3 regions of the Janthinobacterium rivuli genome follow, and region 3 is predicted to be linked to each of the others. Evidence: predicted binding sites of a transcription regulator. Region 3 holds the regulator's gene; each other region holds the start of a gene.

What was found. The regulator sigma-54, encoded in region 3, starts transcription at its own class of promoters, with help from an activator protein. The targets are predictions, from matches to a motif close to TGGCANGNAANCTGCTTT.
Region 1: P9875_RS04615 (TorF family putative porin) is a predicted target of sigma-54. The motif match lies at 9,348-9,365, and genes of this name have one in related genera.
Region 2: P9875_RS19510 (urease accessory protein UreD) is a predicted target of sigma-54. The motif match lies at 4,308-4,325, and genes of this name have one in related genera.

Annotation. Positions count from the first base shown of each region.
Region 1 covers NZ_CP121464.1:1,024,668-1,035,340, reverse strand. The annotation lists gene metW (methionine biosynthesis protein MetW) at 1-147, opposite strand, end outside; gene metX (homoserine O-succinyltransferase MetX) at 144-1,343, opposite strand; gene ptsP (phosphoenolpyruvate--protein phosphotransferase) at 1,478-3,220, opposite strand; gene P9875_RS04645 (HPr family phosphocarrier protein) at 3,265-3,534, opposite strand; gene P9875_RS04640 (PTS sugar transporter subunit IIA) at 3,627-4,031, opposite strand; gene gshB (glutathione synthase) at 4,046-5,002, opposite strand; gene gshA (glutamate--cysteine ligase) at 5,100-6,398, opposite strand; gene P9875_RS04625 (ammonium transporter) at 6,603-8,138, opposite strand; gene P9875_RS04620 (P-II family nitrogen regulator) at 8,150-8,488, opposite strand; gene P9875_RS04615 (TorF family putative porin) at 8,500-9,267, opposite strand; gene P9875_RS04610 (accessory factor UbiK family protein) at 9,538-9,786, shown strand; gene P9875_RS04605 (YifB family Mg chelatase-like AAA ATPase) at 9,901-10,673, shown strand, end outside.
Region 2 covers NZ_CP121464.1:4,290,221-4,300,893, reverse strand. The annotation lists gene P9875_RS19520 (sensor histidine kinase) at 1-1,838, shown strand, start outside; gene P9875_RS19515 (two-component system response regulator) at 2,014-4,218, shown strand; gene P9875_RS19510 (urease accessory protein UreD) at 4,356-5,222, shown strand; gene P9875_RS19505 (urease subunit gamma) at 5,248-5,550, shown strand; gene P9875_RS19500 (urease subunit beta) at 5,572-5,901, shown strand; gene ureC (urease subunit alpha) at 5,903-7,603, shown strand; gene ureE (urease accessory protein UreE) at 7,617-8,141, shown strand; gene P9875_RS19485 (urease accessory protein UreF) at 8,141-8,821, shown strand; gene ureG (urease accessory protein UreG) at 8,845-9,483, shown strand; gene P9875_RS19475 (HupE/UreJ family protein) at 9,480-10,040, shown strand; gene P9875_RS19470 (1-acyl-sn-glycerol-3-phosphate acyltransferase) at 10,045-10,656, opposite strand.
Region 3 covers NZ_CP121464.1:809,398-820,070, forward strand. The annotation lists gene P9875_RS03615 (type II asparaginase) at 1-1,056, shown strand, start outside; gene P9875_RS03620 (MOSC domain-containing protein) at 1,185-2,036, shown strand; gene P9875_RS03625 (GGDEF domain-containing protein) at 2,071-3,228, shown strand; gene P9875_RS03630 (monovalent cation:proton antiporter family protein) at 3,229-5,208, opposite strand; gene P9875_RS03635 (KpsF/GutQ family sugar-phosphate isomerase) at 5,317-6,327, shown strand; gene P9875_RS03640 (KdsC family phosphatase) at 6,327-6,860, shown strand; gene lptC (LPS export ABC transporter periplasmic protein LptC) at 6,903-7,514, shown strand; gene lptA (lipopolysaccharide transport periplasmic protein LptA) at 7,540-8,121, shown strand; gene lptB (LPS export ABC transporter ATP-binding protein) at 8,121-8,876, shown strand; gene P9875_RS03660 (RNA polymerase factor sigma-54) at 8,881-10,359, shown strand; gene hpf (ribosome hibernation-promoting factor, HPF/YfiA family) at 10,429-10,673, shown strand, end outside.

The DNA of each region.
Region 1 (10,673 bases), 220 kb from region 3:
GTAACCGCTGCATTCCTTGTCGCTTTGCAGATACTGCAGCATCACGCCTTCGCCGCAGCCCACGTCCAGCACATGCGCGTTGTTCGGCACCCAGTGGGCGATGAAGGCCAGGTCGGGGCGCAGTGCGCTCAATTCGTCAAAAGTCATGCGGTCTCCTTGGCGCCCTGGCGGACGGCGATGTTCTTTACTGCGGCGGGCAAGCTCGCGCCGATGTCGTTCCATACCTGGCCATAATAGGCGCGCACCATATTCATGTAGCGCGCGTCTTCCAGCAAAAAGGCGTCGTGGCCGTGCGGCGCGTCGATTTCCGCATAGGTCACCTGGCGGCGGTTGCAGACGAGCGCCTCGACGATTTCGCGGCTGCGCTCGGGCGAGAAGCGCCAGTCGGTGGAAAACGAGGCGAGGAAGAACTTGGCCTTGGTGCCCGACAGGGCCTTGGCCAGGTCGCCGCCATGCGCGCGCGCCGGATCGAAGTAATCGAGCGCCTTGGTAATGAGCAGGTAGGTGTTCGCGTCGAAGTATTCAGAGAACTTGTCGCCCTGGTAGCGCAGATACGATTCGATCTCGAAATCGATACCGAAGCCGAATTTGTAGTCGCCCGTCTGCGCCGCGTCGCGCAGCTTGCGGCCGAATTTTTCCGCCATGTCGTCATTCGACAGATAGGTGATGTGGCCCACCATGCGCGCCACGCGCAAGCCATTCTTCGGCACCACGCCGTGCGCATAGAAGTCGCCGCCATGGTAATCGGGGTCGGACAGGATGGCCTGGCGCGCCACGTCGTTGAAGGCGATGTTTTGCGCGGACAGCTTGGCCGTCGAGGCGATCACCACGCAGTGGCGCAGGCGCTCGGGGAACATGATGCTCCACGCCAGCGCCTGCATGCCGCCCAAAGACCCCCCCATCACGGCGGCGAACTGGGTGATGCCCAGTTCATCGGCCAGGCGCGCCTGCGCGCTGACCCAGTCTTCCACCGTGACGACGGGGAAAGCGGCGCCATACGGCTTGCCGGTGGCGGGATTGGTGTGCATAGGGCCCGTCGAACCGAAGCAGGAACCGAGGTTGTTGACGCCGATGACGAAGAATTTGTCCGTGTCGAGCGGCTTGCCGGGACCGACCATATTGTCCCACCAGCCCGTGCTTTTCGGTTCATCCGCGTAGACGCCGGCCACGTGGTGCGAGGCGTTCAGGGCGTGGCAGACCAGCACCGCGTTCGATTTGTCGGCGTTCAGGGTGCCGTAGGTTTCATACATCAACATATAGTCTTGCAGCGATGCGCCGCTTTGCAGCTGCAAGGGTTGCGCAAAATACATGGTTTGCGGCGAAACGATTCCAATGGATGACATGTGTGTCGGTTTATAAAAGGGGGGCGGCCCCACGGGCCATGGTCGATGCAGCACCGCGATGATAGGTGCTGCAACTTTAGCATCAGGACACCTCTTGCCGCGCGCGAGGTGTCCTGCTGCTGATAGGTGACAGTTTACATGAGCTGCAACTGTTGTACGGCTTCCGCGATCACATTTGGTTCCATGGAACGCATAATTTTGCGCATTTGTGGCGCAATCAGGCCCAGGTCGCTGTTGAGGATCTCTTGTTTGACCGCCAGCAGTTGGGCCGGGTGCATGGAAAACTCGCGCAGCCCCATGCCCAGCAGCAAGCGCGTGAGCTTCACGTCACCCGCCATTTCACCACAGACGGCCACGTCGATGCCCGCCTTGTGGCCGGCGGCGATCGTCATGGAGATCAGTTGCAGCACGGCCGGGTGCAGCGGATTGTACAAATGCGCCACCTCATAGTCGACCCGGTCGATGGCCAGGGTGTACTGGATCAGGTCATTCGTGCCGATCGACAGGAAATCCATGCGCTTGACGAACATGGGCAAGGCCAGCGCGGCGGCGGGAATCTCGATCATGGCGCCCACTTCGACCTCGTCGTCGAACTTGACGCCCTCCTCGCGCAGGCTGGCCTTCGCTTGCGCGATCATGGCCAGCGACTGGTCGATCTCGAAGGCATGCGCCAGCATCGGGATCAGGATGCGCACCTTGCCGAAGGCGGAGGCGCGCAAAATCGCCCGCAGCTGCGTCAGGAACAATTGCGGCTCAGCCAGGCAGTAACGGATGGCGCGCAGGCCCAGCGCGGGATTCAAGGCCGTATGGTCGGCCTGGTCGAGCGGCTTGTCGGCGCCGATGTCGAGCGTGCGGATGGTCACCACGCGCCCTTTCATCGACTGCACCGTGTTGCGGTAAGCCTCGAATTGCTCGTCCTCGGTGGGAATCTTGTGGGCGCGGCCCATGAACAGGAATTCGGAGCGGAACAGGCCCACGCCGCTGGCGCCCGATTCCAGCGCAAACGCGCAATCCTCGGGCAGTTCGATATTCGCCAGCAGGGTGACGGGCGTGCCGCATTTGGTCACGGCCGGCGTCTTTTTCAGCTTGCCCAGCTTCTTGCGCGCGCGCTGCATGGCCGTCTGGCGCTCGCGGTACTGTTCCAGCACCAGGGCGCTAGGGTTGGCGATGACGACGCCGGCGTCGCCATCGATGATCAGCCAGTCGTCCTGGTCGATCAGCATCGACGCCTGCGACATGCCGACGGCGGCCGGGATATCCAGGCTGCGTGCGACGATGGCCGTGTGCGAGTTCTGCCCGCCCACGTCGGTGATGAAGCCGATGAAGGAGCGGTCGCGGAACTGCAGCATGTCGGCCGGCGAGATATCGTGGGCGACGACGATCATCTGCGCCACCAACTCATCCGCCGTGGCCGCTTTTGGCAGCAGCTGTTCCGTGCCCAGCAAGACCTTCAGCACGCGTTCGGCCACTTGCTGGATGTCGGCCTTGCGTTCGCGCAGATACGGGTCTTCGATTTCGTCGAACTGGGCCGACAATTCATCGATTTGCGTCAGCAGCGCCCATTCGGCGTTGTAGTGGCGCGAGCGGATGATGTCGAGCGGCGCTTCGGCGATCAGCGGATCCGACAGGATCAGCGCATGCACGTCGATGAAGGCGCCCAGTTCCGTGGGGGCGTCCTTCGGCAGCTCGTTCCACAGGGTCTGCAGTTCCTTGTGGACGGCGGCGATGGCGTTTTGCAAACGCTGGACTTCGGCTTCGATCTGTTCCTGGGCGACCAGGTAGTGTTTGACGTCAAGGGCGGCCGGCGCCAGCAGATGCGCGCGGCCAATGGCGATGCCGCGGGAGACCGGGATGCCGTGGAGCGTGAAAGATGCCATGGGGTGACCTGTCGGAATGCGGCTGCGGCTGCGTTCGGCGAGCATTACTCGCCTTCGCCAAACCTGTCATTAATCAGGGCGGTGAGCGCATCGACACATACCTGCTCATCATCGCCCTCGGCTTCCAGCGTCACTTTCGCGCCCTTGCCGGCGGCCAGCATCATCACGCCCATGATGGACTTGGCGTTGATGCGGCGCGCGTTGCGGGTCAGCCAGACGTCGCTCTTGAACTTGGCGGCGAGCTGGGTAAATTTGGCGGAGGCGCGTGCGTGCAGTCCCAGCTTGTTGATGATTTCGAGTTCTTTTTGAATCATTTTTGTATGGTCTCTATCCCTGAATGCACTGCATTGTTACCAGCCATTGCCTATAAAATCCGCCGCCTTCAGGGCGGCGGCCATGTCACTCTTTACTCGCCCACGCGAATGCGGTTATCGACGCGCACGGCGCCGCTTTGCGCACCGGCCAGCGCCATCTCCACCACCACGTCGAGCGTGTCGCGGCGATACGTGATGGCGCGCAGCAGCATCGGCAGGCTGATGCCGGCGATGACTTCCACGCGACCCGCATCGGCCAGCTTGTTGCAGCAGTTCGACGGCGTGCCGCCCTTCACGTCGGTAATCACCAGCACGCCGGAACCGTCGTCGAGGCGGCAGATGGCGTCCGACGCCAGCTTTTGCACTTCCGCCAGATCCTGGTCAGCGACGACGTCGATGGCTTCAAACCGTTCCGTTGGCCCCCGAAACACATGCGCGCAGGCGGCGATGAAGGCCTGTCCCAGCGGTGCATGTGTCATGAGCAAAATCCCTACCATAGTCATTTCACCTTCTAGCGCTGCTGCGCTTGCGCAACGCCATGCTCGACGGCGTCGACAAACATGGCCGCCACGTCAAAACCCGTCTGCTGCATGATTTCCTGGAAGCAGGTCGGGCTGGTGACATTGACTTCCGTCAGATAGTCGCCGATCACGTCCAATCCTACCAGCATCAGGCCGCGCGCGGCCAGGATCGGCCCAAGCTTTTCTGCGATTTCCAGGTCGCGCGCCGTCAATGGCTGCGCCACGCCCGTGCCGCCGGCGGCCAGGTTGCCGCGTACTTCGCCGGCCTGCGGAATGCGCGCCAGCGAAAACGGTACCGGCTTGCCGCCGATGACGAGGATGCGCTTGTCGCCCTTGTCGATGTCGGCGATAAAGCGCTGCGCCATGATGGTTTGCGCGCCGTTGTCCGTCAGCGTCTCGATGATGGCGCCCAGGTTCAGGCCATCGGCCTTGACGCGGAAGATGCCCGTGCCGCCCATGCCGTCGAGCGGCTTGAAGATGACGTCCTGGTGCTTGGCATGGAAGGCGCGCAGGCGCGCTTCGTTCGACGTCACCAGGGTCGGCGAAGTAAATTCGGAAAACTGGGCAATGGCCAGCTTTTCATTGTTGTCGCGGATGGCGGACGGCTTGTTGAAGACGCAAGCGCCCTGCTTTTCCGCCAGTTCCAGCAGATACGTGCCGTACACGTATTCCATGTCGAACGGCGGATCCTTGCGCTCGATGATGGCGTCCAGAGTCGACAGGCGCACTTCCTCGGTGGAGAGCACCTTGTACCAGTCGTGTTCGTCGCCGGTCAGCTCGATATGTTTTACCAATGCTGTGACGATGCCCTCTTCCAGCGCCATGTCTTTCTGTTCGAAGGCGTAGACGGCGTGGCCGCGTTTGGCCGCCTCGCGCATCATGGCGAAGGTGGAATCTTTGTAAGTCTTGAAGCCTGCCAGCGGGTCGGCAAGGAATGCAATTTTCATGGTGCGTCCAATCGGGGAGCCTGGATAAGGAATGCTTGATTCTAGCCGAGATCGCCAGGCGCGGTAGTCGCCGCGCCCGGCAAGCCTCCGTGGTGGATCAATACACCTCGGGATTCGGGTCCGTGCGCTCCATTTCCAGCGACGCGGCCAGCAAAGCCAGGCGCGCCACCACGCCGTACACATAGAAGCGGTTCGGCGCGGCAGTGCCCGGCTTGGCCTTCAAATCCGGCACGGCATGCTGCTGGGCAAACGCCAGCGGCACGTACTGCGAACCGGGCGCGTTCAGGTTCTGGTCCACGCCCCGTTCCGCATGCACGCGGTAAAAGCCGCCCACCACATAGCGGTCGATCATGTAGACGACGGGCTCGGCCACGGCATCCTTGATGCTTTCAAAGGTCGGCACGCCTTCCTGGATGATCACGTCGGTCACCAGCTGGCCATCCTTGACGATGGACATTTTTTCGCGCTGCTTGCGCGACAGGTCGCGCACTTCGCTGGCGTCGCGCACCGTCATGATGCCGGTGCCATACGTGCCCGCATCGGGCTTGACGATGACGAACGGCTTTTCCTTGATGCCGTATTCCTTGTATTTCTTGCGGATCTTGGCCAGCAGCACGTCGACGCTGGCGGCCAGCGCATCTTCGCCCTCGCCTTCCTGGAAGTTGACGTCGCTGCACTTGGCGTGGAAGGGATTGAGCATCCACGGATCGACATCGATCATCTTGCCGAATTTTTTCACCACTTCATCGTAGGCCGTGTAGTGGTTGCTCTTGCGACGCAAGGCCCAGCCCGCGTGCAAGGGCGGCAGCAGGCTTTGCTCATGAATATTTTGCAAGATATCGGGGATGCCGTCCGACAAGTCGTTATTCAGCAAGATCGTGCACGGGTCGAAATCCTTCAAGCCCAGGCGGCGGCCATTGTTCAGGCGCACGAGCGGCTCGATGACGAGCATGTTGCCATCTGGCAACGCCAACGGTGTCGGCTGGGTGATCTCGGGCGACCACGAGCCGAAGCGCACGTGCAGTCCCGTCTGGCGGAAGATCTGCATCAGGCGCGCCACGTTTTGCAGATACTGCGGCGTGGTGTTGTGCAATTCCGGCACGATCAGCAGGTTGCGGGCGTCCGGGCAATACTTGTCGATGGCGGCCATGGCCGCTTGCACGGACAGGGGCAGCATTTCCGTGGCCAGATTATGAAAACCGCCAGGGAACAGATTGGTATCGACGGGCGCCAGCTTGTAGCCGGCGTTGCGCAAGTCTACCGAGCAATAGAAGGGCGGCGTGTGCTCTTGCCACTCCATGCGAAACCAGCGCTCAATGGCCGGCGTCGCGGCCAGAATCTTTTTTTCGAGGTCGAGCAGCGGTCCGGTCAGGGCCGTGACGAGATGGGGAACCATAGTTACATCCTTAAATTATGTGCAGTATTCAAAAAAGCACACAGAACTGCCGACTATATTACCGTGTAAGTACCCCAAATCGGGGCAAAAGCCTTGTTTTAAAGACCTTTTACATTCCCACAACGAAAAAAAGGCGCCTCAATGAGGCGCCTTTTCCAACCGGACATGCCGCGCCGGGGCGCTGGCATGCCAGATGATTGCTATTTAACCATGATACGCTTGCTCGCCGTGGCTCGTGATATCGAGGCCTTCGCGCTCTTCTTCTTCCGGTACGCGCAGGCCGATGACGATGTCGACCAATTTATAGGCGATGACGGAGACCACGGCCGACCAGAGGATGGTGGTGCCGACCGCTTGCGCCTGCACCCACACCTGGTGGCCGATCGAGTACGGATCGGCCGACATCTTGTTGGTGACGTAGTCGAAAACGCCCTGGCCGCCCAGTTGTGGCGCAGCAAACACACCCGTCAGCAGGGCGCCGAGGATGCCGCCCACGCCATGCACGCCGAACACGTCGAGCGAATCGTCGGCGCCGATCAGGCGTTTCAGGCCATTCACGCCCCACAGGCAGACGACACCGGCCAGCAAGCCGATGACCAGGCCGCCCATCGGGCCGACAAAGCCGGCCGCCGGGGTGATCGCCACCAGGCCGGCCACGGCGCCCGATGCGCCACCGAGCATGGAAGGCTTGCCTTTGCTGATCCATTCGCCAAACACCCACGACAGGGTGGCGGCGGCAGTGGCCAGCAAGGTGTTGACGAAGGCCAGGGCAGCCACGTCGCCCGCTTCCAGCGAGGAACCGGCATTGAAGCCGAACCAGCCCACCCACAGCAGCGATGCGCCTATCATGGTCATCGTCAGCGAGTGCGGCGCCATCGATTCGCGGCCGTAGCCGACGCGTTTGCCGATCATGATGGCGCCCGCCAGGCCGGCAACAGCGGCGTTGATGTGCACCACGGTGCCGCCGGCGAAGTCCAGCGCGCCTTTTTGCCAGATCCAGCCAGCCTTCAGGGCTTCGCTGGCCGAGGTGGCGGCGTTGGTGATCAGGTCAGGACCGGTCCAGAACCACACCATATGGGCCGCTGGCAGGTAGGCGAACGTGAACCACAGCACGACGAAGGCCAGCACGGCGGAAAACTTGGCGCGCTCGGCAAAGGCGCCGACGATCAGTGCGCAGGTGATGGCGGCAAACGTGCCCTGGAAAGCAACGAAGACGAACTCGGGAATGACGACGCCCTTGCTGAAGGTGGCGGCGGCGGCAAACGTGCCCTTGGCCGGATCCCAGATGCCGTTCAGGAACAGGCGGTCGAAGCCACCGAAGAAGGCGGTTTTTTCCGTGAAGGCGATCGAGTAGCCGTAAATACACCACAGCACGATGACCAGCGCGAACACCATGAACACTTGCATCAGCACCGACAGCATGTTTTTCGAGCGCACCAGGCCGCCGTAGAACAGGGCCAGGCCGGGGATGGTCATCAAGATCACCAGCAAGGTGCTGATCATCATGAAACTGGTGTCGCCCTTGTTGGCGACGGGCGCGGCGGCTGGCGCGGCAGCGGCCGGAGCCGGCGCGGCGGCGGCAGGCGCTGCATCAGGCACCGGCGTGACGGCAGGGGCCGCGACGGCCGTAGTCGTGGCCGCCTCCGTCTTGGCGGGCGCATCGGCAAAGCTCGGCGTGGCAACGCCAAACGCACACAGACAGGCTATCCCGGCTAGCAATTTTGTTATATTTTTATGCATCAATATTCCCCTTAGAGCGCTTCGTTGCCGGTTTCACCGGTACGGATGCGGATGACCTGTTCCAGGTTGTAGACGAAAATCTTGCCATCACCGATTTTACCGGTACGCGCGGCGCCTTCGATCGCTTCGATGGCCTGGTCGACAATGGCGTCATCGACAGCCGCTTCAATCTTGGTTTTTGGCAAGAAATCAACGACATACTCGGCGCCACGGTAGAGTTCCGTGTGACCTTTCTGGCGGCCGAAACCTTTGACTTCCGTGACGGTAATGCCTTGCACATTGATAGCCGACAAAGCTTCGCGTACTTCGTCCAGTTTGAACGGTTTAATGATTGCGGTAATCATTTTCATGGCAGTCTCGCTTAAAAGGTTTTGGACACGGTCAGCACGAGACCGGATTTCGCCAGATTCTTGCCATTCGGTGCCAGCGACGTGATGTTGGCTTTGACGGCAGCCAGGGAAACGGTCGCCATGCCAAAGTCCTTGGTCACGCCGATCTTGTAATCGCTGTAGCTGAGGGAATCGTTGTGCTCGACTTTCTGACGGCCCATATGCAGGTTCAGCATGTAGCCATCATGCACCTCGACATTGGCGCCCACGTCCAGGTAGCCGCTGTTCTTGCTGTCGGCAACACCGAACAGATTGGTGGTCGAATGCGAGTATTTGATATACATCGGGCCGTAGCCGAGCTGGCCATACAGCTCGAAGGTATTGGCATTGGTGCTCAGGCCATTCGAGGGATAGAAATAGTACAGGCCGCCCACGTCATAGGTAAAATCCTTGCTGATCTCGCCCCGTTTGCCGCCGTAGATATCCCATTCCAGATCGGTATCGCCGCCACCATCCTTGATCCATTTGATGCTCGACAGCCAGGTGCCCACATACAGGCCCGTCGGGTTATGGGTATAGTCGGCACCGCCGCTGATGGCCGGGTTCAAGCGGCTTTGCGAAATGCCGCGGTAACGGTAGTCGCTGGTCAGCGCCACGTTGTAGCTCACCACGTTATCAGGCACGGCTTCGGCCGCAGCAGGCGCCGCCACTGCATCCTGGGCCATGGCGCTACCGCACACGGCGGTCATGGCCAGCGTCAACGCTGCAGCTAAAGTCATGTTCTTGGACAGATTCTTCATGGCGATTCCCTTTTATTGAACTTTTAAAGCGGTTGAGGTTTAAAATCTTGGCTGGAGATCACAAAGCGTTCATACCTTCTTTAGCAGAATACGTGCCAGCTCACTTGCCACCTTGACAGGTGCGTTTCCGGCCATACATACCCTGCAAGCCTGTCGGCATGCGGGTACGGGCTGCTGAAGCATTGTGAATTTGCCCAGTTTCGCACCAGATTAACGCCGCTGTGCACCGCAATGGTGCGATGCACAGGCCGCACCATAAAAGGACTGACCATGGACATGAATACCTTCTTTAACGACTTGCAAGGCAAGATCCATCAAGCCATCGAAAACTCGCCGGCCAAGGATATCGAGAAAAACGTGAAATCGATGATGACCCAGGGCTTCGCCCGCCTCGATCTGGTCACGCGCGAGGAATTCGATATCCAGGCGCAAGTGCTGGCCAAGACGCGCGCCAAGCTGGATGCACTGGAATTGCGCCTGATCGAACTGGAAACGCGCCTGAACGATCCCAAAGCCTGAACCGCTGCTGCATGCAGGGCGCCGTAATCGGCGGCCTTGCTGGCATACCTCAAGCCTGACGCCGTTTCAAGCGCTAGACTGATACTGCCCGCGCCCGCGCTACAGGGGAGTCTGATGAGTCTGGCAGTCCTTAAAAGCCGCGCCCTGTCCGGCATGGAGGCGCCCGAGGTAAGTGTCGAAGTCCACCTTGCCAATGGTTTGCCGTCCTTTACGATTGTCGGCCTGCCGGATACGGAAGTAAAAGAATCGCGCGACCGCGTGCGTGCCGCGTTGCAAAACTGCGGCTTTGAGATGCCGGCGCGGCGCATCACGGCCAATCTGGCGCCGGCCGACCTGCCCAAGGAATCGGGCCGCTTCGACCTGCCCATTGCGCTGGGCATCCTGGCCGCCTCCGGCCAGTTGCCGGGCGACCAATTACACCACTATGAATTCGCGGGTGAACTGTCGCTGTCGGGACAACTACGTCCCATCCGTGGCGCGCTGGCCATGACCTTTGCCATGCAGCGCAGCCAGTCGGGCGCACCACGCGCCTTCATCCTGCCGCGGGCAAACGCGGACGAGGCCGCTCTCGTCAACGATGCCTGCATCTATCCCGCCCACAGCCTGCTCGAGGTCTGCGCGCATTTTGCTGCGCACGCCAGCCAGACGGCCTTGCAACGCCACCAGCCCGTGCTGGCGGCGCACGCTTTTCCCTATCCCGACTTTGCCGATGTGCAAGGGCAGCAGCAAGCGCGACGGGCGCTGGAAGTGGCGGCGGCAGGCGGCCATAACGTCCTGATGATTGGCCCTCCAGGCGCAGGCAAGACCATGCTGGCCAGCCGCTTCCCCGGCGTGCTGCCGCCCATGAGCGATGAAGAGGCGCTGGAATCGGCTGCCGTGCATTCGCT
Region 2 (10,673 bases), 2.8 Mb from region 3:
CCGCGAGCGGCGCCATCGACAGTTTTTCCTCGCTGTCCGCCGAACCGGGCTGGCTGGTGCAGCGGCGCCCCGTGACGATGGGCGGACAAGTCATCGGCAGCGTGGCCGTGTATGCGACGCCGGCCCTGCTGCACGCGCAGCTGCGGCAGCGCGCGCTGGGCATCGGCGCCATGATCGTGGCGCTCGACGTGATCCTGGTGGCCAGCATCTGGCTGCTCATGTGGTGTCTGATGCTCAAGCCCCTGAAGGCGATCGGCCAGTATGCGGCCGGCGTCCAGGCGGGGCAGGGAGAAGCATTCGGCACGCCGCCGAAAGCGTGGTTCCTGGGCGAACTGCGCACCTTGTACCGCTCCATCCGCGACATGGTGGCGCTGCTCGACAGCCGCTACCGCGCCTTGCAGCGCAGCGAGGAGCGCGTGCAGATGGCCACCGGCGCGGCCAGCATCGGCATCTGGGACTGGAACGTCATCAACGATGCCTTGCAGTGGGACGAACAGATGTACGCGCAGTTCAAGGCCGATGCCGACAGCACGGTGGCGCCGGCGGCGATCTGGCGCGCGGCGCTGGTGCCGGACGACGTGCCGGCCGCGAAAGAGGCCCTGCGCGCCGCGCTGGACGCCGGCCAGGCTTTCACGCACGAGTACCGCATCCTGTGGCCCGATGGCGCCATCCGCTACATCAAGGCCGATGCCGTGATCTTCCGCGACGGGCGGGGCCAGCCCATGCGCCTGGTGGGCTCGAACTACGACATCACGGCGCACCGCGAGGCCGAACTGGAACTTCTGCGCCACCGCCATCACCTGGAAGAACTGGTGGCCGAGCGCACCAGCGCCCTGTCGGTGGCCGTCAGCCAGGCGCAGGCGGCGAACCGCGCCAAGAGCACCTTCCTGGCGAACATGAGCCATGAACTGCGCACGCCCTTGAATTCCGTGATCGGCTTTTCGCGCCTGATGGCAGCCTCGCCCAATATGCAGGACGATGAAAAGCGCAACCTGGCCATTATCCACCGCTCCGGCAATCATTTGCTTACCCTGATCAATGAAATCCTCGACCTGTCGAAGGGCGAGGCGGGGCGCCTGCATGCGCAAACGGCCGTGGTGGCGCTGGCGCCCTTGCTGCAGGAAGTGATGGACATGCTGGGCATGCGCGCCGAGCAGCAGGGGCTGGCCCTGCGCCTCGATTGCGCGGGCTTGCCGGCGGCCGTGGTGCTCGATGCGACGCGCCTGCGCCAGGTGCTGCTGAACCTGATGTCGAACGCCGTCAAGTTCGCCGGCGGCGGCGAGATCGCCTTGCGCGTGCGCGGCGAGCGGCGCGATGGCGGGCTATGGATGCTGTCGTTCGCCGTCAGCGACACGGGCATCGGCATCGCCCCGGAAGACCAGCAGCGCATTTTCGAGCCCTTCGTGCAGGCCGACAGCGCGGGACCGAAGGATGGCACGGGCCTGGGCCTGGCCATCTCGCGCGAATTCGTGCAATTGATGAAAGGCGAACTGACGGTCGAATCGATGCCGGGGCAGGGCGCCACCTTCCGTTTCAGCATACCCGCGCAGGCGGCCGAGGCGCCCGTGCAGGTGTCCGTGCCGTTGCCAGTGGCGCCGGCGCCCGAGGCGCCGCCGGTACTGCGGGCGCAAGACTTGCTGCTGCTGGCCGGGGAAGAGCGCGCGGCCTTGCTGGTGGCGCTGCGCGAATTGAACCTGGCCAGGGTGGCGCTGCTGCTGGGCGCCTTGCCGCCGGTGGCGGCGCCCGTGCTGGCGCCGCTGCAAGCCATGCTTGACCAGCATCAGTACCGCCAGCTGTGCGACTTGCTGGAGAGTGAGGGCGCGCTGGCGCCCGCTTGAAAAGTGTGGGCTGACAACATCGGATTCGCTGAAAAGACGGACTAAGTGGCGCCGATGGATGGTGCTAAATTGCAATAAAGATTATGATGATAGTACGTAGTTCATCGCAAAGAAATGTCTTGTCCAGCGCGGCAGCCGACCGCCGCGCCTCATCCAAAGCTGAGAGAACTGCTACATGCACCGCGATTTTTCGGAAGTGAACTCGAAGGGCGAAGTACTGATCGTTGAAGATACGCCGGCTTCACTGAAACTGTTGAGCGATTTGCTGGGCGGCGCCGGTTATGCCGTGCGCCAGGCGCCAAACGGCGAACTGGCCCTGTGGACGGCCCAGGCGCGTCCGCCGGAGCTGATCCTGCTCGACGTGCGCATGCCGGGCCTCGACGGCTTTGAAGTGTGTCGCCGCCTGAAGGAGATACCGTCGCTGCGCCAGGTGCCGGTGATCTTCCTGTCGGCCCAGTACGATACGGACGACAAGGTGCGCGGCTTCGCGCTGGGCGCCGTCGATTTCATCGCCAAGCCCTTCCAGGCCGAGGAAATCCTGGCCCGCACCGACGCCCACGTGCGCCTGGCGCGGGCGCAGCTGCAGCTGGCGCAGGAACGCGCCAACCTGGAACGCAGGGTGGCCGAACGCACGGCCGAACTGGAGCAGGTGGCCAGCACCCTGGCGCGCGAAGTGCAGATCCGCCGCGCCAATGAAGAATTGCTGCGCCTGTCGGGCCAGGTCTTCGAAGCGACCCAGGACGCCATCCTGATCACCGATGCGGCCGGCGTCATCGTCACGGCCAATCCCGCTTTTACCCGCATCACCGGCTACGCGGCGCAGGAAGTGGTGGGCACCGACATCATGCGCCTGCACGCCGAATACACGGGCGAAGCGGTGCTGCTGGCCCTGCGCCAGGGCTTGCGCAGCAGCGGCTGCTGGTCGGGCGAGGTGCAGACGCGGCGCAAGAGCGGCGACACCTATCCCTGCCTGCTCAGCGTCTCCACCGTGCACGGCCCCGATGGCGCCGTCGTCAACTACATCGGCGTCTTCCTCGACATCAGCGAGCGCAAGGCCGAGCAGCATCTGATCGATTTCCTCTCCTACCACGACGCGCTGACGGGTTTGCCGAACCGCGTGCTGCTGCGCGAGCGTTTCGAACAGGCGCGCGCGAACGCGCAGCGCGACGGCCAGCAGGTGGTGCTGATGTGCCTCGACCTGGACCGCTTCAAGAACATCAACGATTCGCACGGCCAGGCCGTGGGCGACAAGGCGCTGCAAGTGGTGGCGCGTTTCCTGTCCGGCTGCGTGCGCGAAGGCGACACGGTGGTGCGCCAGGGCGGCGACGAATTCCAGATCCTGCTGCAGGACGACGCCCTGCTGGGGCGCACCCTGGGCCTGGCGCAAACCATCCTGGCCGGCTTGCGCGAAGAACTCAGCGTCGATGGCGAGCGCCTGGCGCTGACGACCAGCATCGGCATCGCCATGTGCCCGGCCGACGGCGACAGCCTCGACGACGTGCTGCGCCACGCCGACACGGCCCTCGTGCGCGCCAAGGAAATGGGGCGCGACCATTACGCCTTCTTCACGGAGCGCATGGGCAGCGATATCCGCGCCCGGCTGGCGATGCAGCAGCAGCTGCGCGGCGCCATCGGCCGCGATGAATTCGAAGTGCACTACCAGCCGCAGATGTGCTTGCGCACGGGCGCCTTGCTGGGCGCGGAAGCCTTGCTGCGCTGGGATAATCCGGTGCTGGGCAAGGTGCCGCCCGGCCTGTTCATCGCGCTGGCCGAGGAATACGGCTTGATCACGGCCATCGGCGAATGGGTGCTGGAAAGCGTGTGCGCGCAAATCCGCGCCTGGCACGACGCGGGCCTGGGCAGCGTCAAGGTGGCCGTCAACCTGTCCGGCAAGCAGTTCGCGCAGGACCGCACGGTGCCTTTCGTCGAGGCGGCCTTGCGCAAATACGGCATCGCGCCCGCCTGCCTCGGCATCGAGATCACGGAAAGCACGGTGATGGGCGACCCGGACAAGGCCGTGGCGGCCCTGACGCGCCTGAAGGATATCGGCGTGGGCATTTCGCTCGACGACTTCGGCACCGGCTATTCCAGTCTCGGCTACCTGAAGCGTTTTCCCATCGACGTGCTGAAGATCGACAAATCCTTCGTCGACGACGTCACCACCAGCAGCAGCGACGCGGCCATCGCCCGCTCCGTCATCTCGCTGGCGCACAACCTGGACATGCGCGTCATCGCCGAAGGCGTGGAAACGCGCGCACAGGTCGACTTCCTGACGGAACACGGCTGCGACGAAATGCAGGGCTATTACTTCAGCCGCCCCCTGGCCGCGGACGCCTTCACGGCCCTGCTGCGCGAACGGCGCACCCTGGCCGTGGCGTAAGAGGCAGGCACTGCGGTGCGGCCGATGCACCATGCCGGTGCATCCGCTGCAGCGCGGTGCACGATTCTCACTTTTCCTTCCCTTGACGCTGGCATATATCCTGCTTAGGTAATCGCTTATTTACGCGATTGCCCCGCATGCCAGACAGCACCCGTCCCGTCACGCCTTTACCAGCCAGCGCCCACGGCGCCTGGCAGGCGCATTTGCGCCTGGGCTTTGCGCTGCACGATGGCGTCAGCCGCCTCGTCGAGCGCACGCACAGCGGCCCCCTGCGCGTGCAAAAGCCCCTGTACCCGGAAGGCGACGCCGTCTGCCACGCCATCATCATCCATCCACCGGGCGGCGTCGTGGGCGGCGACCAGCTGGCCGTCGACGCCACAGTGGGCGAGGGCGCACACGCCTTGCTCACGTCGCCGGGCGCCGCCAAGTGGTACCGCGCGAACGGCCATGTCTCGGGCCAGCACATCGTGCTGCGCGCCGGCAGCGGCGCCGCCATCGAGTGGCTGCCGCAGGAAAGCATCTTCTTCGACCAGGCCTGCGTGCGCCTGCGCCACGAGGTGGAGCTGGCGCCGGACGCCAGCTACATCGGCTGCGACATCGTCTGCCTGGGGCGCAGCGCCTCGGGAGAAATTTTCAACACGGGCAGCATCAGCCAGCAGGTGCGGATCCGCCGCGGCGGCAAGCTGCTGTGGTGGGAGCAGGGCGTGCTGGCTGGCGGCGGCGCGCTGATGGCCAGCCCCCTGGGCCTGGGGGGACACACCGTGTGCGCCACCCTGATCGCCATCGGCGCGCCCATTTCTGCCGCCGTGCTGGCGGCCGTGCGCGAGATCGCCGTGCCGGCCGGCGCCGCGTTTGGCGCCACGCACATGAAATCGCTGGTGGTGGTGCGCCTGCTGTGCGGCGACAGCGAGGCGGCGCGCCGCATCATGCTGGCCGCATGGCAGCTGCTGCGCCCCGCCATGCTGGGACGCGACGCCGTCGTGCCCCGCATCTGGAACACTTGAACAGGAAAGAAGCACAAGGAAAAACATGGACCTGACTCCCCGCGAAAAAGACAAGCTGCTCATTTTTACGGCCGCGCTGCTGGCCGAACGTCGCCTGGCGCGCGGCTTGAAGTTGAACTATCCGGAAGCGGTGGCCCTGATCAGCGCGGCCATCATGGAAGGCGCGCGCGATGGCAAGTCGGTGGCGCAGCTGATGTCGGACGGGACAAAAATTCTGTCGCGCGCCGACGTCATGGACGGCATCGCCGAGATGATCCCCGACATTCAGGTGGAAGCGACCTTCCCCGATGGCAGCAAGCTGGTGACCGTGCACCACCCGATACCGTAGTCTTTTGAGAAGGAGCCCCTCATGACCCCAGGCGAATACCAATTGGAAGAAGGCGAAATCAGCTTGAATGCCGGGCGCACCACGGCCACCGTGGTGGTGGCCAACCGGGGCGACCGGCCGATCCAGGTGGGATCGCACTTCCACTTTTTTGAAGTCAACCCGGCGCTGGCCTTCGAGCGCTGGCGCGCCTATGGCATGCGCCTGAACATCACGGCCGGCACCGCCGTGCGCTTCGAGCCGGGCCAGCAGCGCACCGTGGAACTGGTGGCGCTGGCGGGCGAGCGCAAGGTCTACGGCTTCAATGGCGCAGTGATGGGCGAACTGCAAGACACTCCACCGGGAAAGGATTGAGATGGCCAGCATTCCCCGCAGCGCGTATGCCGAAATGTTCGGCCCTACCAAGGGCGACCGCATCCGCCTGGCCGACACGGAACTGTTCATCGAGATCGAGCATGACTATGCGATCTACGGCGAAGAGGTGAAATTCGGCGGCGGCAAGGTGATCCGCGACGGCATGGGCCAGTCGCAGCGCTGTGCGGCCGAAGTGATGGACACCGTCATCACGAATGCCGTCATCCTCGACCACTGGGGCATCGTCAAAGCCGACATCGGCTTGAAAAACGGCCTGATCTTCGGCATCGGCAAGGCGGGCAATCCCGACATCCAGCCCGGCGTCACCCTGGCCATCGGCGGCGCCACGGAAATCATCGCCGGCGAAGGCATGATCGTCACGGCCGGCGGCGTCGACACGCACATTCACTTCATCTGCCCGCAGCAGATCGAGGAAGCCCTGATGAGCGGCGTGACCACCATGCTGGGCGGCGGCACGGGACCGGCCGTCGGCACGGCCGCCACCACCTGCACGCCGGGGCCGTGGCATTTGCACGCCATGCTGGCGGCCGCCGACGCCTTCCCGATGAACCTGGGCTTCATGGGCAAAGGCAATGTGAGTTTGCCGCTGCCGCTGGAAGAGCAGGTACGCGCGGGCGCCATCGGCCTGAAACTGCACGAAGACTGGGGCAGCACGCCGGCCGCCATCGACAATTGCCTGTCGGTGGCCGACCGCATGGATATCCAGGTGGCGCTGCACAGCGATACGCTCAACGAAGGCGGCTTCCTTGAGCACACGCTGGCCGCCTTCAAGGACCGCACCATCCACACATTTCACACGGAAGGGGCGGGCGGCGGCCATGCGCCCGACATCATCGCCGCCGTGGGCCAGGCCAACGTGCTGCCTTCGTCGACCAATCCCACGCGCCCATTCACCGTCAACACGCTAGACGAGCACCTGGACATGCTGATGGTGTGCCACCACCTGGACCCGGCCATTGCCGAAGACGTGGCCTTTGCCGAGTCGCGCATCCGCCGCGAAACCATCGCCGCCGAAGATATCCTGCACGATATCGGCGCCATCTCGATGATGTCGTCTGATTCGCAAGCCATGGGCAGAGTCGGCGAAGTGATCATGCGCACCTGGCAGACGGCGCACAAGATGAAGGTGCAGCGGGGACCGCTGGCGCCCGACACGGCGCGCAGCGACAATTTCCGCGCCAAGCGCTACATCGCCAAGTACACGATCAACCCGGCCATCACGCACGGGATTTCGCACGTGGTCGGCTCCATCGAGGCGGGCAAGATCGCCGACATCGTGCTGTGGAAGCCGGCCTTTTTTGGCGTCAAGCCGTCGATGATTTTAAAGGGCGGCATGATCGCTGCCGCGCAGATGGGCGACCCGAACGCCTCGATTCCCACGCCGCAGCCCGTGCACTACCGCATGATGTTCGGCGCCTTCGGCGGCGGCCTGAAAAAGTCGTTTACGTTTGTCTCGCAGGCGGCCTACGACCTCGATATCGGGCATCAGCTGAAACTGAATAAATCCGTCATCGCCGTGAAGAACATGCGCGGCTTGCGCAAGCACGACATGATCCACAACAGCGCCACGCCGCACATGGAAGTGGACCCGGAAACCTACGCCGTGCGCGCCGACGGCCAGCTGCTCGTGTGCGAAGCGGCCGCCGTGCTGCCGATGGCGCAGCGCTATTTTCTATTTTAAGCGGGAGACAAGCATGCTGACTTTGCATACCAAACTGGGAGCGGACGATGACCGCGCACCCTTCGCGCAACTCGTGCTGCCTTACGACCAGCGCGAAAAATGCCGGCTGCGCGCCGTGCTGTCGAATGGCGACGACGTGGCCGTATTCACCGTGCGCGGCACGGTGCTGCGCGACGGCGAGCGCATGACGGGACCGGATGGCCAGGTGGTGCGGATCGTCGCCGCGCGCGAACCGACCTATCTGGTGCGGTGCGAGGACGCGCATACCCTGCTGCGCTGCGCTTTTCATCTGGGGAACCGCCACACGCAGGCGCAGGTGGGCGATGGATTTTTGCGCATCCGCAAGGACGTGGTACTGAAGGAGATGCTGGAAGGCTTGCAGGCGATGGTGACGGAAGAAAGCGCGCCGTTCGAGCCGGAGGCGGGCGCGTATGGCGGCGGCCATGGTCACCACGATGGCCACGGCCAGCACTTGCTGGCGCCCGTGCCGCTGCGGCAGAAAATCCACCGTCCCGGCGATGTGCCAGGCGCTGCATGATGCAGGCGTCGGCCCTGCTGCACCTGCTGCAGTTCGCCAGCCCGGCACTGCCCATCGGCGCCTACAGTTATTCGCAGGGGCTGGAAGCGGCGCTCGAATCCGGCCTGGTGCACGACGCGGCCACGGCGCGCGCGTGGATCGCCGAGCATCTGGCCCAGGTGGTGGCGCGCTGGGAAGCGCCCTTGTGCTGGCGCTTGATGCAGGCCTTTGAAGAGCAGGATTTGTGCGCCGTGCAGCGCTGGAGCGAGCGCTTCATCGCTTCGCGCGACACGGCGGAGTTTCGCGCCGAAACCATCCAGATGGGCTATTCGCTGACCAAATTGCTGGCCGAGCTGGGCGTGGCCGATGGCGTGCTGATCGACATGCTGCAGGGTCAGCCCGAAGTGGCCCTGCCCACCGCGTATGCCTGCGCCGTGGCGGCGCTGGTCATTCCGCGCGAAGAGGCGCTGCTGGCCATGCTGTTCGCCTGGGCGGAAAACCAGGTGCTCGTCTGCGTGAAATCCGTGCCGCTGGGGCAGGTGGCGGGCCAGCGTTTGCTGCTGTCGCTGCGTCCGGATCTGGAGGCGGCGGCGCTGACGGCGCAAAGTTTACAAGACGACGAGATGGGCAACTGGGCGCCCGGCCTGTCGCTGCTGTCGATGCGCCACGAAGTGCAGTACAGCCGCCTGTACCGTTCCTGAACACAACAACGAGAGACCATACTATGACTTCGATCACTTCCAATCCGCTGCGCGTGGGCATTGGCGGGCCCGTCGGCTCGGGCAAGACGGCCCTGTGCGAAATGCTGTGCAAGGGCATGCGCGAACGCTACGACATGGCCGTCATCACGAATGACATCTATACCAAGGAAGACATGGAAATCCTGCTGCGCGCCGACGCCTTGCCGGCCGAGCGCCTGATGGGCGTGGAAACGGGCGGCTGCCCGCACACGGCGATTCGCGAAGACGCGTCAATCAACCTGGAAGCCATTGCGCGCATGCAGGCGGATTTTCCCAACCTCGATTTGATCCTGGTCGAATCGGGCGGAGACAATTTGGCCGCCACCTTCAGTCCGGAATTGTCGGATCTGACGATTTACGTGATCGATGTGGCCGGTGGCGAAAAAATCCCGCGCAAGGGCGGGCCCGGCATCACGCGCTCCGACTTGTTGATCATTAACAAGACGGACCTGGCGCCATACGTGGGTGCCAACCTGGACATCATGGCGCAGGACGCCAAACGCATGCGCGGCGAACGCCCCTTCGTATTTACCAACCTGCGCAGCGGCGACGGCGTGCAGGTCGTCATCGATTTTATCCGTGAGCAAGGTTTGCTCGATCTACCAGGCAAGGAGCTGCAATGAGTGCAAGACTGATGACAAAAACGGCCGCCGTGGCGGCGCTGTGCCTGCTGGCTTTACCGGCCATGGCCCACCCCGGCCATGGCGAGAGCGTGGGCTTCCTGGCTGGTTTTGCCCATCCGTTCACGGGTATCGACCATTTGCTGGCCATGCTGGGCGTGGGCATCTGGGGCGGCCAGCAACGTCGCGGGCTGGGCCAGAGCGCCACGTTTCTCGGCATGATGCTGCTTGGCGCGCTGGCCGGTATGGTTGGATTGACGGTGCCCGGGCTGGAAACGGGCATCGCCGCCACGGTGGCGCTGGTGGGACTGGCCATCGCGCTGGCGCTGGCCTTGCCGAACTGGCTCGGCATGGGACTGGTGGGCCTGTTCGCCTTGGCACATGGCAATGCGCATGGCCAGGAATTGCCGGCCGCCTCGGCCACCTGCGGCTTCATGCTGGCCTCGGCTATTCTGCTGGCCGCGGGACGGTTCACCGGCCAGGTACTGGCCGAGCGCATGCTGCGCGTGGCCGGCGTGGCCTTGACGGCCGCCGGCGTGGTGTTGATGGGAATTGCTTAAACGTTTAAGCGCCGGGGCGCTTGTCGGACAGCACGATGGGCGCCGCCTTTTCCGGGTGCAAGCCCTGATGGCCCGCATACACGGCAGCAATGGCGGCCATGTCGGCATCCTTGTCGCCCGTCAAATACAAATGGTCGACGACGCCCAGCACCTTGTTCGGGTAGTCGATGTAGACCAGCAACAGCGGCACCTTGGCGGCCACGGCCAGGTGATAAAAGCCGCTTTTCCAGTTCGGACGGTAGCTGCGCGTCGCTTCCGGCGTGATGGCCAGCCAGTACCAGTCGGCGGCCAGCATGCGTTCCGCCTGGCGCTGGATCGTGCCGCTGGTGGTGCTGCGGTCGACGGGTTCGCCGCCCAGATAGCGCAGCACCTTGCCCATGGGGCCGCGGAACAGGGTATCCTTGGCCAGCCAGCGGAAGGGCAGCGACAGCGCCCATTTGCCGAACAGGCCCACCATGAAATCCCAGTTGGACGTGTGCGGGTAGACGACGGCGATGCCGCGCGGCCCCGGCAGGGGGCGGAAGCGCAGGCGCCAGCCGAACAGCTGCAGCACACGCAGCGCGCAGCGCTGGCGCCAGGTCGGCAAGTCGCCCGCTTGTACAAATAAATCGTCCATTGATACCCTTCAGTGAC
Region 3 (10,673 bases):
CTGGCTACCATGCTGATGGGCTTTATCGCCGCCTCCCCCGCGCGCGCGCAGCAGGCGGCCGTCAAATTGCCGAATGTAGTGATTCTGGCCACGGGCGGCACCATCGCCGGCAGCGGCGCCGACAGCACCACCACCGTCGGCTACACCTCGGCCACCGTGGGCGTCGAGCGCCTGATCGCGGCCGTGCCGGAATTGAAGAAAGTGGCAAACGTAAAAGGCGAGCAAGTGTTCCAGATCGCCAGCGAAAGCATGGGTAATAGCCACTGGCTGGCCCTGGCCAAGCGCATCAACGTGCTGCTCGCCTCGAACGAGGTCGATGGCGTGGTCGTGACGCACGGCACCGACACCATCGAGGAAACGGCGTATTTCCTGAACCTGACCGTGAAAAGCCATAAACCGGTGGTCGTGGTGGGCGCCATGCGTCCATCGACGGCCATTTCGGCTGACGGCCCGATCAACCTGTACAACGCCGTGATGCTGGCAGGTAGCAAGGAAGCCGTGGGCAAGGGCGTGCTGGTGGCCTTGAACGACCAGATCAACGCCGCGCGCGAAGTGACCAAAACCAACACTTCGACGACCGACACCTTCAAGTCGCCGGAACTGGGCATGCTTGGCTACATTCAGGGCAGCAAGGCCTTCTTCTACCGCCAGTCGACGCGCAAGCACACCCTGGAATCGGAATTTGACATCAGCAAGCTCGATGCCCTGCCGCAAGTGGACATCGTTTACGGCTACGCCAACATGAACCGTGTCGGCATGGACGCCTTCATCGCCGCTGGCGCCAAGGGCATCATCCACGCAGGCGTCGGCGATGGCAGCGTGGCCGCGCAAATGAAGCCGGCCCTGGTGGAAGCGCGCCAGAAGGGCGTGCTGATCGTGCGTTCGAGCCGTGTCGGCCAGGGCATCGTGGCGCGCAATGGCGAAGCCAACGACGATGAACTCGACAGTGTCGTGTCCGACACCCTGAATCCGCAAAAAGCCCGCATCCTGCTGATGCTGGCCTTGACCAAAACAAATAGCACGCAAGAAATCCAGCGTATTTTCTACACGTATTGATCCTTGTCATGCCGGGCCAGCCTTATTGGCTGAGCCTGGCCGATTTACGCTTGCCCGCTTTGCTGCCATACTTCGCTTCTGAATAACTTCCTGGCAGAAGCAGCAACACTGTTCCTTGTCCCTGGTTCATGGCTATCCTGTCCGACATCATCCTGTATCCGATCAAATCGTGCGCCGGCATCCATTTGCGCGAAGCGGTCCTGACGCGCTCGGGGCTGATGAGCGAGCACGTGTTCGACCGCGAATGGATGGTGGTCGATGAGCAGGGCCGCTTCCTGACCCAGCGCGAACATCCGCGCATGGCGCTGATCGTGCCGTCCATCAAGGCCACCACCCTGGAATTGCGCGCGCCGGGCATGCTGCGCCTGGAAATCGAGCTGGGTTTGCCGCATCCGCAACTGGCACCGATGCTGGACGTGCAAGTGTGGGACGATAGCGTGCGCGCCTACGATTGCGACGACGTCACGGCCACCTGGTTTTCCAACGCCATCGGCGTGCCGTGCCGGCTGGTGCGCTTTCACCCGGACGTGGTGCGCGCCACGAGCACCAAATGGACGGACGGCGTGGCTGCCGAGACCATGTTTGCCGATGGCTACCCGGTGCTGATCGCCGGCGCCGCTTCGCTCGATGACGTCAACGACAAGCTGCGCGCCGCCGGCCGCGAGGCCTTGCCGATGAACCGTTTCCGCCCCAACCTCGTCATCGGCGACATCGGCGCCTTCGAGGAAGACTACGCCGACTTCCTGCAATTCGGCGCGACCGTGCTAAAACCCGTCAAGCCGTGCTCGCGCTGCCCGATCCCGTCGGTGGACCAGGCCACGGGCGTGCCCGGACCGGACCCGCTCGATGTCATGCATGGCTACCGCGCCAAGCCCGAGCTCGACGGCGCCATCTGCTTCGGCATGAACGCCATCGTCACCGAAGGCGGCGATGAGCGTATCGTGGTGGGGCAGGACATCGGTTTCGAACTGGCATTTTAAGCATGGCGCCCGCACACAAGGGTTTAAGGTTTCTATGAATCAAGCAATACCGCCGGATCCGCGCATTGCCAGCCTCGAAGCCGAAAACCAGGCCTTGCGGGCGCGTATGGCTTTCCTGCTGGAACAGGTCGAGCGCAACCACGACATCATGTGCCGTCACCAGGCGTTCGACCTGGAAATCGTCGGCGCGTCCACGTTTCCCGAACTGATCGGCACCATCTTCCGCACCTTGCCCGTGATTTCCGACCTCGACGGCGTGACTTTGAGCCTGCTCGACGAGGATGACGATATCGTGCTGGTGATGGAAAAGCTGGGCGTCGATTTCAGCGCCTTTCCGCAGTTGCTGTTCGTGCATGCCGTGGCGGAGCTGGGTTTTGCCGCACCAAAGCCCGTGGCCGAGGGCGAAGCGGCCTTGCCGCCGATGCCGCTGCTGGGGGCCTTCGATGCGGCCGTGCATGGCCCGCGTTTTCCGGGTATCGATGCGCTGCGCAGCGTGGCGCTGGTGCCCTTGCTGCGCAACAAGCGCCTGATTGGCAGCCTGAACCTGGCCAGCAGCGACGTGACGCGCTTTACGCCCGCGCTGGGCACGGATTTCATCAAGCACATGGCGTCCATCATCGCCATTTGCCTGGAAAACGTGATCAGCAATGAAATGCTCAAATACATCGGCTTGACCGATTCTCTGACGGGCGTCTATAACCGCCGCTATATCGACCGCCGCCTGCTGGAAGAAATCGCCCGCGCGCGGCGCCAGAATTATTGCATCTCATGCATGTATATCGACATCGACCATTTCAAATTGGTCAATGACACGTACGGCCACCAGGGCGGCGATGAAGTGCTGCGCGAAGTGGCGACGCGCATCCGCATGGAATTGCGCCGCTCGGACGCGCTGGGCCGCTTCGGCGGCGAGGAATTCGTCGTGCTGCTGATCGACGCCGACCTCGACAGCGCGACCTTCGTGGCCGAGCGCATCCGCGCCAGCATCGCCGGCACCATGTTCGACTTGCCGGGCAGCGCGCAAGCGTGGGTCAGCGTGTCGATCGGCGTGGCCAGCCTGGAAGCGGACGCGGCGCTACTCCCCATCGAAACGGTGGCGCAGCAACTGGTGGCGCATGCCGACCAGGCCCTGTACCAGGCCAAGGCCGATGGCCGCAACAAGGTCGTCAGCTGGCAGGCACAGCCCGGTTAATTACTTTAACAGTAACGTTTCCGCTTTGGCCACGGCGTCGGCCGTGCCGCGCAGCACCACCACGTCGCCGCTGGCCAGTTGCGTCTCGGGCGTGACATCAAGGCGGCCGCGGCCGCGGCGAATGGTCGTCACGGCAGCGCCGCAGCCGGCCACGTCGATCGTGCTCAGGGGCAAGCCCACGCAGTGCGCGCCTTCGCTGACGGTGACCGTATGCAGGCGCTCCAGCTCGGCATCGTCACCCGCGTCGCTGGAACCGTGGAAATAGCCGCGCAGGGACGCATAACGCTCCTCGCGCGCCGCCTGCACCCGGTGCACCACGCGGCGCAGGGGCACGCCCATCATGATCAGCGCGTGCGAAGCGAGCATCAGACTGCCTTCCATCAATTCCGGCACCACTTCGGCCGCGCCCGCCTTCTTCAGCTGGTCGAGGTCGGTATCGTCGTGGCTGCGCACGATGACGGGCAAGGTCGGCGCCATTTCGTTAAGTAAATGCAATAATTTCAAGGCCGAGGGCGTGTTCGCGTACGTGATCACCACGGCGCTGGCCCGGTAGATACCGGCCGCCACCAGGCTTTCGCGCCGGCCCGCGTCGCCATACGACACATGGGCGCCAGCCAGCTGCGCTTCCTGCACCCGTTCCGGGTCCAGGTCCAGCGCGTGGTATTCGATCTTTTCTTCCGCCAGCAGGGTGGCCAGGCTTTGTCCGCTGCGCCCGAAGCCGGCGATCAGCACGTGTTTCTGCGAGGCCATGGTGCGCGTGGCGATCTTGGTCAGCGCCAGCGATTGCATCATCCAGTCGTTGGCCGCCAGTTTCATGACGATGGCGTCGGACTTGGCGATGAGGAAGGGCGCCACCAGCATCGACAGCACCATCGAGGCCAGCACCACCTGCACGACGAACGGGTCCATCAGCTTGATGCCGCCAGCCAGGTTCAGCAGCACGAAGCCGAACTCGCCCGCCTGCGCCAGTCCCAGTCCCGTGCGCAGGGCCACGCCGTTGCTGGAGCCGAATAGCCGGGCCAGGCCCGCGATCAGCGCGAATTTCAGCAGCACGGGGCCGCACAGCAGCAGCAAGACGAGCCACCAGTTGTCGAGTACGACGCGGATATTGAGCAGCATGCCGACGGTGATGAAGAACAGGCCCAGCAGCACGTCGCGGAAGGGCTTGATATCCTCTTCCACCTGGTGCTTGAATTCCGTCTCGGAAATGAGCATTCCGGCAACAAACGCGCCCAAGGCCAGCGACAGCCCGGCCCGCTCCGTGATCCAGGCCGCGCCGAGGGTGATCAGCAGCAGGTTGAGCATGAACAATTCTTGCGAGCGGCGCTTGGCGACGATGGTCAGCCAGCCGCGCACCAGTTTCTGGCCGATGAACAGCAGCAGGATCAGTACGACGAGGGCCTTGCCGCCGGCCCAGGCCAGGGTTTCGGCCAGGTTGTCCGAATCGCGCGTGAGGGCGGGAATCAGGATCAGCAGGGGCACGACGGCCAGGTCCTGGAACAGCAAGATGCCGATGATCTTGCGGCCGTGTTCGCTTTCGAGCTCCAGCCGCTCCGTGAGCATTTTCGAGACGATGGCCGTCGACGACATGGCCAGCGCGCCGCCCAGGGCGAACGCGGCTTGCCAGCTCAGGTGGATGTAGGCGGACAGATAATGTCCGACGAGCCAGCCGAAGACGACGGTGGCGATGATGGTGGTGACCACCTGCGCCATGCCAAGGCCGAAGACGATGCGCCGCATGGCGAGGAACTTGGGCAGAGAAAATTCGAGCCCGATGGAAAACATCAGGAAGACGACGCCGAATTCGGCCAGGGTGTGGCTGGCCTCGTTTTCCGCTGCCAGACCCAGCGCGTGGGGGCCGATGACGATGCCAACGGCCAGGTAGCCCAGCATGGGCGGCAAATGCAACATTCTGAAAGCGACCACGCCCAGCACGGCGCTGCCGAGTAACATCAGGGTCAGTTCAAGCGAGGAAAACATGGGTTGCCCGGTACGGTCAATGGAAATCGTTGTTTGTTGTGACTGGCAAGTTTTTTGCTTTCCTAATTCGTTTATACTTTGGGCATGAGTGTAACCCATGAAAAAACAATGCTGAAAGCTTTTGATCGAATTGACATGCAAGCGACGACCGAGCGCGCTGTCGCGCTGGCCCGCACCACCTTGCAGATCGAGTCCGACGCCATCGTTGCGCTGCACGCGCGCCTGGCCACGGACGACAGCGTGGGCCGCGCCGTGGCGCTGTTGCTGCAATGCAAAGGAAGAGTCGTCGTCTCCGGCATCGGCAAGTCCGGCCATATCGCGCGCAAGATTGCCGCCACCCTCGCTTCCACCGGCACGCCGGCCCTGTTCGTGCATCCGGCCGAAGCGGCCCATGGCGACCTGGGCATGGTCACCTCGGAAGATGCTTTTATTGCCATATCGTACTCCGGCGAATCATCGGAACTGATGGCCATCATGCCCGTCGTCAAGCGCATGGGCGGCGTGCTCATTTCCATGACGGGTAAACCGAATTCGAGCCTGGCCCAGCTGGCCGACGTGCACCTGGATGTTTCTGTTGAAAAAGAAGCCTGTCCGCTGAACCTGGCGCCGACGGCCAGCACCACCGTCACCCTGGCCCTGGGCGACGCGCTTGCCGTGGCCTTGCTCGACTTGCGCGGCTTCAAGGAAGAAGATTTTGCCCGCTCGCATCCGGGCGGCGCCCTGGGCCGCCGCCTGCTCACGCACGTGCATGACGTCATGCGCAGCGGCGAACGGGTGCCGCAAGTGTCCGTGCAGGCTTCCCTGCTGCAGGCGCTGGAAGAAATGACGAAGAAGGGCATGGGCATGACGGCCGTCGTCGACGCCGACGACCGCCCCGTGGGCGTGTTTACGGATGGCGACTTGCGCCGCATGTTCGAGCGCGTGCAGGATTTCACGCAAGTGGCGATCCGCGACGTCATGCATGCGCAGCCGCGCAGCATCGCGCCCGAACGCCTGGCCGTCGATGCCGTGGCCGTGATGGAGCAGTTCCGCATCAACCAGATGCTGGTCGTCGATGCCGACGGCAAGCTGGTGGGCGCGCTGCATATCCATGATCTGACGCAAGCGAAGGTGATTTGATGGACAGCGTAGCGGACAACCTGGCGCGCGCGGCCAAGGTCAGACTGATGATCTTTGACGTCGATGGCGTGCTCACCGACGGCAGCCTGCATTTCGGCCCGGACGGCGAGATGATGAAAACGTTTAATGTGTATGATGGCCTGGGCATCAAGCTGCTGCAGGAATCGGGCGTGCAGACGGCCATCATCAGCGCGCGCCGCTCGGCCATCACGGCACGCCGCGCGCAGGACCTGGGCATTACCCATGTGCACCAGGGCGGCCACGACAAGCTGACGCCGTTTCGCGAACTACTGGCGCTGACGGGCTTGACGGAAGAGCAATGCGGCTATATCGGCGACGACGTCATCGATGCGCCCATCCTGAAGCGCGTCGGTTTTGCCGTCAGCGTGCCGGGCGGGCGCCCGGAAGCGCAGGGCCTGGCGCACCATGTGACGCAGGCCGGCGGCGGCCGCGGCGCCGTGCGCGAGATCTGCGAATTCCTGCTGCGCGCCCAGGACAACTATGCGCGCGTCATGGCGCCGTTCCTGGAGTGAGGCGCGCCTTGCCGCCAGTGATATTGGAAAGAGTGAAACCCTATGCGTAAGCCAGGAGGCGCCCATCGCTGGCGCACGATTTTTACCCTGCTGGGCGCGGTTGTTGTCGCGCTGGCCAGCTTTTGGCTGCTCGAAGTGATGAACAAGAACAGCCAGGACATCAAGGCCAGCAAACATTTGGATGAGCCCGATTATTTCATCACCAATTTCAGCCTGGTGCGCATGGATTTGACGGGCAAACCCAGCTATATCGTGTCGGGCACCAAGCTCACGCATTATCCGGCCGACGATTCGTCCGATATCGACCAGCCCTTCGTGCGCAAGCTCACGCCAGGCATGCCGCCGTTGAACATGAATGCGGAACTGGCGCATATCGACCAGGACAATACCCGGCTGCAACTGCACCGCAAGGTCGTGATCGACCGCGTGGCCAGCCCGAAGGCGCAGAACCTGACGGTCAGGACGGAAGCGCTGACGGTGTTCCCGGATGAGGAAAGAATGGAAACGGACGTGCCTGTCGATATCCTGACGGGCGCCTCGCGCCTCAATGGCGTCGGCATGAAGGCCAATAACGCCACCGGCGTGGTGGAAGTGCAGAATGCGCTGCGCATGGTCCTACCGCCGAAACCGCGCCCGGCCGCGGCGGCAAAATGACAGAATGAAACAAGGAAACCATACTATGAAGAAGATCTTGCTGTTGACCGTATTTTCCCTGGCCATCATGGGCGTGGCGCATGCCGAGAAGGCCGATTCCGAGAAGGAAGCCGTCATCACGGCACGCAGCGGCCACGTCGATGACGTCAAGCAGGTGCGCACCCTGACGGGCGACGTCGTGCTGGTGAAAGGCACCCTGACCATGAAGGCGGGCCGGGCCCTGATCACGGAAGATCCGCAAGGCTACCAGTTCATTACCTTCTGGGCCGATCCCGGCAAGCTGGCCACCTTCCGCCAGAAGCGCGATGGCGCGGGCGACCTGTGGGTCGAAGGCGAAGCGGAGCGCGTGGAATACGACAACAAGACGGAAGTGGTGAAACTGTTTTCCAGAGCCAAGCTGACCCGCCTGGAAGGCACGAAAGTCACCGACGTGGCCAACGGCGCCTTCATCTCGTATGACAGCCGCAAGGAAGTGTTTGCGATGGAAAATTCCAACAGCGGCACCAGCACGCCCGATGGCGGCAGCGTGCGCATGGTGATCCAGCCGAAGACCAAGGCGCCGGCGGCGGAGAAAGCGCCGGCCACGCCCGCGCCAGGAAAGAAATAATGGAAAATACACGTTGCGGCAGCACCCTGATCGTTCGCGGTCTGCAAAAAACCTATGGCAAGCGGCAAGTCGTGCATGATGTCTCGCTGCAAGTCGAATGCGGCGAAGTGGTGGGTTTGCTGGGCCCGAACGGCGCCGGCAAGACCACCTCGTTCTACATGATCGTCGGCCTGGTGCCGTCGGACGGCGGCAGCATCGATATCAGCGGCGTGGACATTTCCAGCCTGCCGATTCACCGCCGCGCGCAGATGGGCCTGTCTTACCTGCCGCAGGAAGCGTCCGTTTTCCGCAAGCTGACGGTGGAAGACAATATCCGCGCCGTGCTGGAAATCCAGACCGTCGAAGGCCGTCCTTTGAAGAAGGCCGAGATCGAGGAGCGCCTGGACAAATTGCTGGCCGACTTGCAGATTGAAAAGCTGCGCGAGAACCAGGCCCTGTCCCTGTCTGGCGGCGAGCGCCGCCGCGTGGAAATCGCCCGCGCGCTGGCCACCGATCCCCGTTTCGTGCTGCTCGACGAGCCGTTCGCCGGCGTCGATCCGATCGCCGTGATCGAGATCCAGCGCATCGTGCGTTTCTTGAAGGAGCGCAATATCGGCGTGCTGATCACCGATCATAATGTGCGCGAGACGCTGGGTATCTGCGACCGTGCCTACATCATCAACCAGGGCTCGGTGCTGGCGTCGGGACGCCCCGACGACATCATCGCGAACGAGTCGGTACGCCGGGTCTATCTGGGCGAACACTTCCGCATGTAAGCCAATGAAACAATCATTGCAGCTGCGCACTTCGCAGCACCTGGCACTGACGCCGCAGTTGCAGCAATCGATACGCCTGTTGCAATTGTCTACCCTGGAATTGCACCAGGAGCTAGAGCAACTGCTGACGGACAATCCCTTGCTCGAACGCCTCGACGATCCGCTCGACCGTTCGCTGCGCCTGCTGTCCGATGGCGCCTTGAGTTCCACGGCGGCGCCGGCCGAAGCGCCGCCCCAGCCGCCAGGCCAGGAAGCGCCCGCCGCGCCGGCCGAAGCGGAAACTTTTGATGGCGAGGCGGGCGACAGTCCGGCCGCAGCCGAGGGCGGCGACAGCGACTGGAGCGAGGCGAGCCGGGGCAAGGCGCCCGACGACGAAGATTCGCGTCCGCAGCTGGAGGCCCATCACTGCACCCTGCGCGAACACCTGATGGAGCAGATGCGCGTGACGGTGCTCGAATTGCGCGACCGCGCGCTGGTCGAGCTGATCATCGACGCGCTCGACGACAATGGCTACCTGGAAGAGTCGCTCGACGACATCCTGGCGCGCCTGCCGGAAGAGCTGGAAATCGACGCCGACGAGATGCGCACGGCCTTGTCGCTGCTGCAAAGTTTCGATCCGCCCGGCGTGGGCGCGCGCAATGCGTCCGAATGCCTGGCCCTGCAAATCAAGCGCTTGCCGCACATCGCCATGGTGACGCGGCGCATGGCCCTCGTCATCGTGGAAAAGCACCTGGCCTGGTTTGCCCAGCGCGATTTCAACAAGCTGAAAAAAGCCCTCGATTGCGACGAGGAAGACTTGCGCGAAGCGCAGACGGTGATTCGCCAGTGCAATCCGCATCCGGGCGCCGTGTTCGCCTCGGACGTGTCCGATTACGTGGTGCCCGACGTCGTCGTCAAGCGCGCGCGCAATGGCTGGCAAGTGACCCTGAACAACGATGTGATGCCGCGCCTGCGCGTCAACGCCATGTACGCCAACCTGCTCAAGCAGGGCAAGGGCGAGGGCGCCATGGGCGCACAGTTGCAGGAAGCCAAGTGGCTGATCAAGAATATGCGCCAGCGTTTCGACACCATCCTGCGCGTGGCACAGGCGATAGTAGAAAGACAAAAGAACTTTTTCTCGCATGGGGCCGTTGCCATGCGCCCCCTTGTGCTCCGTGAAATAGCTGATACACTGGGTTTACACGAGAGTACTATCTCGCGGGTAACAACTCAAAAGTACATGCTGACCCCGCACGGCATGTTCGAGTTGAAATATTTCTTTGGTAGCCACGTCGCCACCGAAGCGGGGGGCGAAGCGTCATCGACGGCGATACGGGCATTGATCGTGCAACTGACAGGAGCAGAAGACCCTAAAAATCCTTTATCCGACAGTAAGATTGCGGACATGCTGGGGGAACAAGGCATGGTGATTGCGCGACGTACTGTTGCCAAATACCGGGAAGCGTTGAAAATTCCGCCAGTGAGCCTGCGTAAGTGTTTGTAAGTTTTTTTCGGTTCCTCTGCGGGCCGGATAGGATGGACCGCACGAACCCGATCATCTTTAGGAGTGTGTATGAATCTCACCATCAGCGGACATCATCTCGAAGTGACACCAGCCATCCGTGAATACGTACAAACGAAGCTGGAGCGTGTGAAACGTCATTTCGATCAAGTTATCGATATCGCCGTGATTCTGACCGTGGATAACCTCAAAGAGAAAGAAAAACGTCAAAAGGCTGAAGTCAACCTGCGTCTGAGTGGCAAAACCGTCTATGTGGAAAGCCTGGCGCATGACCTGTATGCCGCAATCGATACCCT